One region of the Streptomyces durhamensis genome, then DNA from elsewhere that is predicted to be linked to it. Evidence: riboswitches for the same ligand, from Rfam matches in the RefSeq annotation. Region 1 holds a riboswitch; the other holds the start of a gene.
What was found. A riboswitch is a leader RNA that binds a small molecule or an ion and turns the genes downstream of it on or off. The one in region 1 is predicted to bind cobalamin.

Region 1 (5,193 bases):
CCGCCGGGTCCTGAAGTACTGCACCGACCTCGGGGTGTCGCTGGAGCCGTACATCATGGAGACCACGGCGAACGTCCTGCACCGCGCGGGACACACCCCGCCCGGCCGGCCCTGGCGCAACGGGCGCATCGCCAACGACACCCGCGGCCACCTCGCGGCCCTGCTGTCCGCCACTCTCACCGGGCGTGACGAGTTCACCGGCCTGCTGCCACCTGCCGCTCCGGCGGGCAGGAACTGGCGACGACAGCCGACTACTGCGTCAGCGACATCCCCCTGCCCCTGCTGAAGCAGCTCACCCTGACCGGTTTCTCCGCCGAGTTCCGCAACGCGGTGGAAGGGGTCGATCATGGACATGGACCAGACACGCGGGCTCGGCACGGACGGAATGTGCTCTGTGAGCGCACGATCTTGGGCACCCGGCCATGTGGGCCCGTCGACGCCGACGGGCACTGCTGAGGACCTGGCTGCCGCACAGAACTGGATGAATGAGCAGAACTCCACGATCAGGCAATCCAACGTGCTCGCCTTTCGTCGGCTCGCCCCACGGCCCGCAGACCGCCCACCACCTCCTCGAACTACTGGACAGGCGTTGGTGCTTGAAGTGAACAGAGCCCCGGGGCTGTGGCTGGCGGCGGACTGCGATCCTCACCAGTGGCACCGTGACCTGGCGGAGGCGGTCACGCGGAACCTGAGACGCTGACGCCCCAGCCAGCATGGCTCGGCAAGATCGCGTTACGAGTGCTCATATGCCTTGGAGGGCCTTGGGGGCACAGTTCGACCGGCGTCTCGCCGTCGGCGGGACTGTCGTGTGATGGCTCAGGTGCGGGGCTGGCATCGGTGTAGGTGAGCACGTCGTGACCAGAGGGTGACTGGCGCGCCGCCCACGGGATGGGCCGGCCCTCGTACGCGGACAGCTCCGCACGCATCCCCCGGTCTGCCAGATCCGTCGGCCCTGACCCGCCGCAGCCTCCACAGCCTGCTGATGGTGGGGCGGCAGGTCGCCCGACAGCACCCAGCCCCACCGAATCGGCAGGCGGTACAACGAAAGGCTCCCGCAAGGCAGATCCTTGCGGGAGCCTTTCTGCTGTCGGTGCCGTCGTCGGCGCCGGCTCCGGGCCGAGTCAGGTCAACCTGCCTCCGCAGTACGGGCGTTCCACCGCTCCTCGACCTTGGCCAGGCGCCAGTAGCCGATGGCCACGGCCCAGACGACCACGAACAGGCCGACGATGACGTAGCCGACGTTGTCCAAGTCCAGGCCCGCGATCCAGCCGGAGACGTCGTCACTCAGGCCCAGTTTGTCGTGCAGCACCCCGACCAGCTCGATCGTGCCGACGAAGAAAGCCACCGCGATGGACAGGCCGGTGATGGTGAGGTTGTAGAAGACCTTGCGGACCGGGTTGGAGAAGGCCCACTGGTAGGCGAAGTTCATGAAGGTGCCGTCGAGGGTGTCGAACAGGCTCATGCCGGCGGCGAAGAGCAGGGGCAGGCACAGGACCGCGTACCAGGGCAAGCCGGCGGCGGCGCCGTTGCCGGCCAGGGCGAGGAGCAGGACCTCGGTGGTGGTGTCGAAGCCGATACCGAAGAGGAAGCCGAGGGGGAACATCTGGCCGGGGCGGCGGATCGACTTGGTGAGCCGGCCCAGGATGCGGTTCATGAAACCGCGCGAGTCGAGGTGCGCTTCCAGCTCGGCCTCGTCGTAGCGTCCCGCACGCATGGCCTTGAAGACGCGGGCGATGCCGAACAGTGCCACCAGATTGAGAGCTGCGATCAGGTACAGAAAGCTGCCAGAGACCGTGGTGCCCACGGTGCCCAGGACCTGGTGTGCTCGCGAGTCATCGTTCATCAGGGTGCCGGCGAGCTTGGCGCCACCAGCGACCAGCGCGGCCATGGCGACCACCACGCCGGAGTGGCCCAGCGCGAACCAGAAGCCCACCGACACCGGCCGCTGGCCGTCGGCCATCAGCTTGCGGGTGGTGTTGTCGATCGCGGCGATGTGGTCCGCGTCGAAGGCGTGCCGCATGCCGAGGGTGTAGGCCGTGATGCCCAGTCCGACCCCGAACGCCTTGGTCCCGACCTCGTAATGCCGCGGCACCACGAGCAGGAAGAGAATCCCGAAGGCGACCACGTGCAGAGCGACGATCACGGCCAGGAGACCGGCGGTCCGGACGGTGTCCTCACGACGCCAGCGGAAGGAAGGGGCGGCGGCGGTTTCGGGCACGCCTGGGGACATGGTCATACGGTCACGCTCCAGCACCTCGTGGATCAGCTTCGTGCTGCCGTGGCCGGTCTCCTGGCTGACGGGTCAACGCGCCCGCCCCTGCCTTCCCGGCCGTGAGGCCAGTGGCAACGCATGGGGCGGGAACTCCCCGATCACAGTGGCGAGGGCCGCTCCGGACTGAGCCCCTGAGGGACTGTCACCGGTCTTCCCGAACACCACGGCCCGCCCACCCTAGAAGGCAGGAGGTCGAGGCTGCAAGGCTGCACAACTGATCAGATGTGGAGGCAGGAGCCGGTGACTGCGATGATGAGTCCATGCATCTCGTCCCCGCGGAACGTGCCGGGCAGCGGACCATCGACGGCCATCGGGTCTGCGACGCCATCGCAGCCGTCGGCGAGCCCGAGCGCGTACGGACCTGGGCCGACCGCTTTTCGCTGCTCTCGGACCCCGGGCGCCTGTCCCTCCTGCTCGCCCTCCACCAGGCGGGCCCCCTCGCCGTCTCCGACCTCGCCGTCGCCACGGGCATGCGGGACACCGCCGTGTCCCAGGCCCTGCGCCTGCTGCGGACCGCAGGCATCGTCTACGGCGAGAAGGACGGCCGAATCGTGCGCTATCGGCTCGTAGAGGGCCCGATGGCCGTGCTGCTCGAGCACTGCGTGTCCCGAGAAGCATGACGACATCCGCGGCCGCACGTGATCGCGGCAGGCGTCGCGCTACGCTCCCGCGCAGGTGCGGCCGCTCGGTTCAGGCGTGTGCGTGCCCGGTACGACGGCGTCCGATCCAGCCGAGGACGATGTCCACGGCGAGGAAGCCGGCGAGCGGGATCCCGAGCAGCGGGACGTGGTAGCCGACGACGGCGACCACCGCGACGCGGGGCACCAGCACGGAAACCGACACTTGTCGCCAGGCGCCGCGGGGAATCGGACGGCCGAAGGCGGAGCCGCGGCCGCGCTGCCACCACATGCGGTAGCCCCAGAGGATGAGGAGGACCAGGGCCAGGGCGAGACCGGCCAGCGCGATCTGGTTCACGAGGCCGAACAGAGTACCGGTGTGGGCGTCGATGCCCCACCGCGTCAGCTTCGCCAGTAGCGGGTAGTCGGCGAAACCTCAGCACGTCGGTCACCTTGCCGGTGGCCGGGTCGACGGCGATCGAGTCCTGCCTCTCCGGCCAGCTGCGCTGGATCTGCCGTACGACGTTGGCGGAGCCGGAGTCCGTGGGCGGCACGATTTCCACCGGGTCGGACAGGCCCTCGGCGCGGGCTGTCTTCAGTACGGCGTCCATACCCACGTCGGAGCGTGCGCCGGAGTGCGAGCCCATATCCATGCTTTTCATGTCCATGCCCGCCATGGAGTCGTGTCCCCCGTGCCCGCTGCTCACCGTCGCGGTGACGGAGGGGGTGGACTGGCCGAGGGCTTCGCGGAGGTCGCCAATGTTGGCCCCGGCGTAGGTGGACCAGGTCAGGGCGGTCGCCGACAGGAAGAACAGACCGGCCGCCGCCCAGACGCCCACCGTGCCGTGCAGGGTCAGGGAGCGCCGCCGTCCTGTGGTGCCGCGGACCTTGCGGCGGGCACGGCGGCGGCCGCACCAGAGCACCAGCCCGCCACCCGTGATCACCCACAGCCAGCTGGCGGCGAACTCGCTGTACAGGCGCCCGGTGTCACCGAGGTGCAGGTCGCGGTGGAGCTCGTCGATCCAGGTGCGCAGCGGCAGGGCGCCGGTGGAGCCGTACTGCTCCAGCGCGCCGCGCACCGTGCCGGTGCAGGGGTCCACGAACACGGCGAGCGTGTGGTCGGCGGCGATGCCCTTCACCCCGGACAGCAGAACGCGTGTGGTCGCATCCGGCTGCGGTGACGGCCGCACGGCGGAGATGGTGCCCTCGGGGTGCCGCGAGGAGCAGGAACGGGGCGACGAACACGCCCGCGTAGAAGTGCAGGCGCAGCACCAGCGGGCGCAGTGCCTGCACAGGCGACGGAGCCGTTGGTGCCGGGCTGGGCGGACGTTCCGGGTTCGCCGGCCGTGTGGGGTGGGGCAGTGGTGGGCGGCTCGATGGGCATGGGTGCTGCTCCTGGGCCGTATGGGTGTCACGTCAGCGGGCGGCTGGACGGAACGATGAGTTCCGCATCGCCGATGTGAGGTGGCGCACACCCGGGCGGTTGTGAAGGCCAGGAGCTTGCGTACGGACAGTTCCGATGCCGGGCGTCACAGGTGCCCGGCATCGGGAGGCGGGTCACGGCAGGGCGATGCCGTCCAGTTTGCCCGCCTTGGCGTCGGCGACGATCGAGGAGAACTGGTCGGCGCTCATCCGGACGCGCTGGCCGAAGTCGTCGGTGAGGATGATCCGCCGGTCGTCCGTGGCGCTGGGGTCGACGAACAGTTGCGGGCAGCCGCAGTTGCAGTTGCCGCAGAACGTGGCGACGGGCTCCAGCCCGCTGATGTCGGTCATGCTGCTCCACCTCCGTGGACATGGGGTTGCGGCGCTCCGGTGCCAGAACCGGTGGCCGCGGGGACTGCCCGGGAGATACCCGGCGCGGATGCGGCGGACGCGCGACCCCGTCGTGCATAGGGGGCGTGCGGGAGGACGGCGTGCGCCCGTGCTCCTTGCTCCGCTTCCGATGCTTCGATTTCGCCAAGGTGGCCGGGAACTGAACCGCCGCCGCCTCCGACTCGTTGAAGGGGGCGGATTGACCAGGCGGTTCGTGGGCGGTGATGCGTATGCATGGGCGAGGGGAAAGATCTTCTTGCCGCGTGGCAGCATCGGGTGTCGTGAGTGTGTCCCTCGCGGTGCGGAGCGTGCGCGCGGCGGTGTTCGCCGTGCTGTGCGTGCTGCTCGGTGCCGGAGGGCACGCCCTGGCCACGGGTGCGGCGCCGCCGGTGGGGGTGCAGGTCGCCGCGTTCGTGCCGGTCTTTGTGGGCGGCTGCCTGCTGGGCGGCCGGGAGCGGTCGCCGGCCGCGATCGGCGGGGGGACTCTGGGTG
Region 2 (5,193 bases), on a different contig from region 1:
CCGGTGTGAACTCGTGTCCCTCGGTTGGCGCGTCCGCCCCGGCCACGCCAACTCCGTCTGGCTCGCCGCGCCCGATCCGGTCGACGAGGGCGCCGCGGCACTCACCGACGCCGGTGTCCAGGCGCGCCACTACCCCGGCGAGGGACTCCGGCTGACCGTCGGCGACCGGAACGCCAACGACACCGTGCTGGGCGCGCTGGCGGGAGTGCGCGCGCACCGGAGCGCGTCGCGGACCTGACGGCGTGCAGGTGAGGTGCCGCGGCAGCCCGGGGCCGGGCGTCACGGTTCGGTCCCCCGGGCGTCCGGCTGCGGTTGTGCGCGGGCGATGAGCAGCGCGACGTCGTCGTGGCCTGCCGGGTGCCGGAGCTGCTGCAGCAGCCGGTCGCAGGTCTCCTCCGTGGAGTGGTCCGGGCCGGTCAGGAGGCGCAGGAGGTCGTCCAGGCGTTCGTCGATGGGGTCGCTTCGGGTTTCGACCAGCCCGTCGGTGTAGAGGACCAGTTGATCGCCGGGGCGCAGGTCGAAGGTGGTGGTCTCGAAGGGGACGCCCCCGACGCCGAGCGGGGTGCCGGTGGGGAGGTCGAGGAGTTCCGGTGGTCCGCCGGCCCGGATCAGGACCGGGGGCAGGTGGCCGGCGGAGGCCACCTGCAGACGGGCGTGGTGGGGGTCGTAGATCGCGTACACGCACGTGGCGATGTACGGGTCCAGGCCGCTGGTGATCTTGTCGAGGTGCGTGAGGATCCGGGCGGGGCCGAGGTCGAGGTCGGCGAGGGTGGAGGTGGCGGTGCGCAGGCGTCCCATGGCGGTGGCCGCCGGGATGCCGCTGCCCATGACGTCGCCCACCGTGAGTGCGGTGCGGTCGCCCTCCAGGGGGATGACGTCGTACCAGTCGCCGCCGACCTCGCTGAACGCCTGCGCGGGCCGGTAGCGGGCGGCGACCTCAAGGCCGGGGTGCCGGGGCGAGAGCTGCGGGAGCAGGCTGCGCTGGAGGGTTTCCGCGGCGCTGCGGATGTGGTGGTGGAGGACGGCGTTGTCGATGCTCAGGGCTGCGGTGGAGGCGAGTTCGCAGGCGAGCGCGAGGTCGTCCTCGTCGAAGGGCACGGGGTTACGGGCGCGGGCCAGACCCATGACGCCGATGACCTGTTCCCGGGCGATGAGGGGAACCGCGATGTCGGTGTGCACACCGGCCCGCGCGAGCAGGGAGGCGGCCTCGGGGTCGGTGGCGATCCGGGTGTGGTCGCCGCTGTCCAGGTGGGTGATCAGATGGGGCTTGCGGGTGCGGACGCAGTACGCGGCCGGGTGGTCGGCGTGGTACGTGGTGAGCCGGCCGGGCGGCACGATCGCCTGAGCGGCGTCCGTGGGGTAGGCGGTCTTCACCGCCAGGGCGCGGAACAGCGGCGGGCCCTCGCCGACGTCCGTGCGGCCCGTCTGCAGCACCGAGTCCAGGAGGTCGACCGAGACCATGTCGGCCAGGCCGGGCACGACGACGTCGGCCAGTTCCTGCGCGGTGCGCTCCACCTCCAGGGTGGTGCCGATGCGGGCCGAGCCGTCGGCCACCAGGCGCAGGCGCTGCTGGGCGCGGTCGGCCCTCCTGGCCGCCTGGTACCGGTCGGTGACGTCGACCACCACGTTGGCGACGCCCAGGACGTTCGCGTGCTGGTCCTCCAGCCGGTACAACGACACCGCCCAGGCGTGGTCGCCCTCCGGGTCGGCGCGTGTGCGGCCCACCACCTGCCGGTCGACCACGGGGACTCCGGTCTCCAGGACCCGCCGCATGGCGGTCTCGGCGTCCTGGAAGGGCGCACCGGGCAGGATCTCGCCGAATCTGCGGCCAACGTGCTCGGCCTCGGCCACGCCGTGCATCGACGCCAGGGCGGGGTTGACCACCACGTACCGCAGGTCGGTGTCCAGGATCGCCAGCCCGATCGGCGCCTGGGTGACCAGCCGGGTGGACAGGGCCACGCCCCGTTCCACCTGGCGGAGGGTGCTCCTGTCGGTGGCCAGTCCCAGGGCGTAGTGGTCGCCGATGTTGTCGGTCAGCCGCATGTTGCGGAACTCGACCATCCGGGTGCTGCCGTCCTTGTGCCGGACGGGAAACGCGCCTGCCCAGCCCCGGCCCGTCTCCATCACCTCGGCGAACAGCATGATCGCCGCATCCCGGTGTTCCGGTTGCAACAGCAGCAGGGCCGCGTACTGCCCGACCGCCTCACTGCCGGTGTAGCCGAAGAGCTGCTCGGCCTGCGGGCTCCACATGTCGATCCGCCCGTCGGCCTCCAGCAGCACCGCGGCGACGCCCAGCAGATCCATCAGGCCGCTCGGGCCCGAGTCCGCGTCCTTCGGACCACCCGGTCGCTGTGGAGGCTGTTGCGCTGGGCTCATCACAGTGGCTCCTTTCACCTGCTGACCTCACCGGCGTACCGGTCCCACGGAGAAGGTCAGGGGAAACGTCCTTCCTGCAGGTCAGCCACCCTTTCCACGATGCTCCACGGGACCTGCGAGGGCCAGTGGGACGCACCGTGGGAACCGCACCGTCCGCTCGGGCAAGCGCCTGGTGGCGGGTGTCGTCGACGGCCGCACCATCAGGGGGAACGACCTGGCGACGTCGCTCGCCACGCTCGGCACCCTGCTGGGGCCGGCCGACCGGGCCGACGTGTCGGCGTCCTCCATCCTGCTGCACGTGCCGCTGGACGCCGCCGCGGAACGCGACATCGACCCGCGATCCTGCGCCGGCTCGCCTTCGCGAAGCAGAAGGCCCGGGAGGTCACGCCACCAGGCCCCCTGCCACGGCCCGAGCGTCAGGAACCCGCGGTGCGCCGCGGTGGGGTGAAGACGTACAGGTCGAGGATGTCCGGCAGGGGCGCCACCCCCGGGCCACCGGCGCGCACCCAGGTGACGATGTCCTCGGTGGCGTCCGGGTCGTTGACGAGCCCGAGCCACACCGGCCGCGCCCCGGCGGCCCGGCCCGCGGCGGAGGGCTGTACGACGATGACGTTGGCCCGATCGCACACGTCGAGGCAGTCGGAGACGCGCATCGGCACCTCCGCCCGCAGCCGCGCGGTCTGCGCCGCGTGATCGACCCCGGTCACCTTGGGGCTGCCACAGCAGCAGTCCCGGCACACGACGACACGGCACGGCACCGTTCCGCCGGCCTCCACGCGCTTGCCTGATGTCCCTGCCGTCGGCCTTCCGGGCACGGCGCCACTCCCCTCCCGGGGAGATCCGCCCCGGTCCTGCTCGAGGAGGCGACCGCGTGAGTCTCCTGGCTTCCGGTGTGCCACTCGCCCCGCTGTGGGGAGTGGCTCACCGGTCACAGTGGCGGGACCGCGCCGGATTCACACCGGCTTCCTCGGAACGCCGTCGCCTTTTGTCGCTGGTCATCATCTCATCAACGGCGAGTGCGCCGACCGGTGGCCGGGCCCACGCGGCTCGGCCACCGATGCGCGGGAGCGGCTACGGAGCCATCTCGTACGCTCCGGACAGTGCCTCGACCCGCTGCCAGACCCGCTCCGTGCGTGCCGCGTCGACGACCGGCCGCCGGATCGACGCCAGCGCCCAGTCCCGCTGCTGTTCGGTTGCCGAGTCCTTGCCGTGCAGTTCGACGGCGTGCGCGGAGAAGTCCCGTACGAGGACGGCGAAGAGTTCGTCGAGCACGTCCTCGTCGAGGCCGGTCAGAGCGGCCTGCTCCAGGACGAGCTGTCCGTGCACGACGAGGGCGAAGAGCTGACCGACCGCGAGGACGAGGTCGAGGTCGCGGCTCTGCTCCGCGTCGGGGGCGGCCGTGGCGACGAACTCGCAGAGCGCGTCGGCCTGTTCGCGCAGTCGGGTCACGTTGGGCAGGTGCGCGAACGCGTCGAAGGCGGGCCGCCAGTCGTGGAAGCGCACCGAGCCGAGGCCGCGGGCCGGTCCCTGCCGGAACAGGAAGTCGTCGTCGGCCGCGTCGAGGCGGGTCGGCACGGCGGGGTACTCGACGGCGTCGAGGAGATGGCTGCGCAGGAACTTCAGGATCAGCGCCAGGTTGACGTGGACCGTGCCCTCCAGCTTCGGGAGGCCGCGGATCTCCACGGCCGCCTGGCCGAAGTAGTTGTCCTTCTCGAAGCCCTTGGCGGCGATGACGTCCCACATCAGGTCGATGACCTTCTCGCCCTCCGTGGTCACCTTCATCTTCGTCATCGGGTTGAAGAGCAGGTAGCGGCGGTCGTCGGGGCCGGCGGAGCGGAAGTAGTCGACCGCGCGGTCGCTGAACGACTTCATGCCGACGAGCCTGACGTACGCGTCGGTCAGCTCCCGCCGCACGTGCGGGAAGCTGGTGACGGGGCGGCCGTAGAGGATGCGGTTGTGGGCGTGGGTGACGGCCTCGTACATCGCGTGCTCGCAGATGCCGATCGAGGCGGTGCACAGGTTGAACTTGCCGACGTTGACGGTGTTGAGGGCGGCGTCGAAGGCGGCGCGGCCCGTGTGCAGGACGTCCTCGGCGGCTACGGGGTAGTCCTGCAGGCGGAACTCGCTGACGAACTTGGAGGAGTCGACGACGTTCTTGACCAGGTGGTAGGCGGGGTGACGGCTGTCGGCGGCGAAGAACACGTAGCCGTCGGGGCCCTCGACGTCGCTGCGGCGGCCGAAGACGGAGACGAGTCCGGCCGCGTTGCCGTTGCCGATGTAGTACTTGGAGCCGGTGGCGCGGAAGCCGCCGTCGCCGTCGGGCTCCAGCAGCATGTCGGTGGAGTAGATGTCGGCGCCGTGCTCCTTCTCGGACAGGCCGAACGCGAACGCCTCTCCCTGGGCGAGGAGTTCCGCGGCGCGGGAGCGGGCGGCGGCGTTGTCGCTCTGCCAGACCGGGCCGAGGCCGAGGATCGTGACCTGCCAGGCGTACCAGTAGTCCAGGCCGTAAAAGCCCAGGATCTCGTTGAGCGCGGCGATCCGGGCGGTGTCCCACCGCTTGTCCGGCTCCCCCTCCCCCGCGGCGGACGACGGCGTCAGGAAGGTGGCGAACAGGTTCTCCTTCGCCGCGAAGGCCAGGAAGTCACCGAGCCACGCGCGGGTCCGGTAGTCCTCGGTCAGCCGCCGCTTCCCGCGCTCCTCGAACCAGTCGACGGTGGCGCGCAGCAAGCGGCGCGTTTCGGGGTCGAAGTGCGCGGGATCGTAGGTGCGCGGGTTGAACAGCAGCTGGTCGGCCATGGTGAGGACGCCTTTCGGCTG

Region 2: another riboswitch for cobalamin. It lies ahead of IO33_RS0110935 (hypothetical protein); the one in region 1 lies ahead of nicT (Nickel transporter NicT).

Annotation. Positions count from the first base shown of each region.
Region 1 is NZ_JNXR01000043.1:20,286-25,478, forward strand. It holds gene IO33_RS0139015 (flavin monoamine oxidase family protein) at 1-286, shown strand, start outside; gene nicT (Nickel transporter NicT) at 1,127-2,236, opposite strand; cobalamin riboswitch at 2,264-2,453, opposite strand; gene IO33_RS0139025 (ArsR/SmtB family transcription factor) at 2,533-2,892, shown strand; partial or broken gene IO33_RS44970 (PepSY-associated TM helix domain-containing protein) at 2,963-4,251, opposite strand; gene IO33_RS0139035 (hypothetical protein) at 4,447-4,662, opposite strand; gene IO33_RS0139040 (hypothetical protein) at 4,983-5,193, shown strand, end outside.
Region 2 is NZ_JNXR01000006.1:309,294-314,486, forward strand. It holds gene IO33_RS0110920 (histidinol-phosphate transaminase) at 1-238, shown strand, start outside; gene IO33_RS0110925 (SpoIIE family protein phosphatase) at 280-2,376, opposite strand; partial or broken gene IO33_RS52335 (hypothetical protein) at 2,537-2,760, shown strand; gene IO33_RS0110935 (hypothetical protein) at 2,793-3,134, opposite strand; cobalamin riboswitch at 3,230-3,369, opposite strand; gene IO33_RS0110940 (acyl-CoA dehydrogenase family protein) at 3,448-5,172, opposite strand.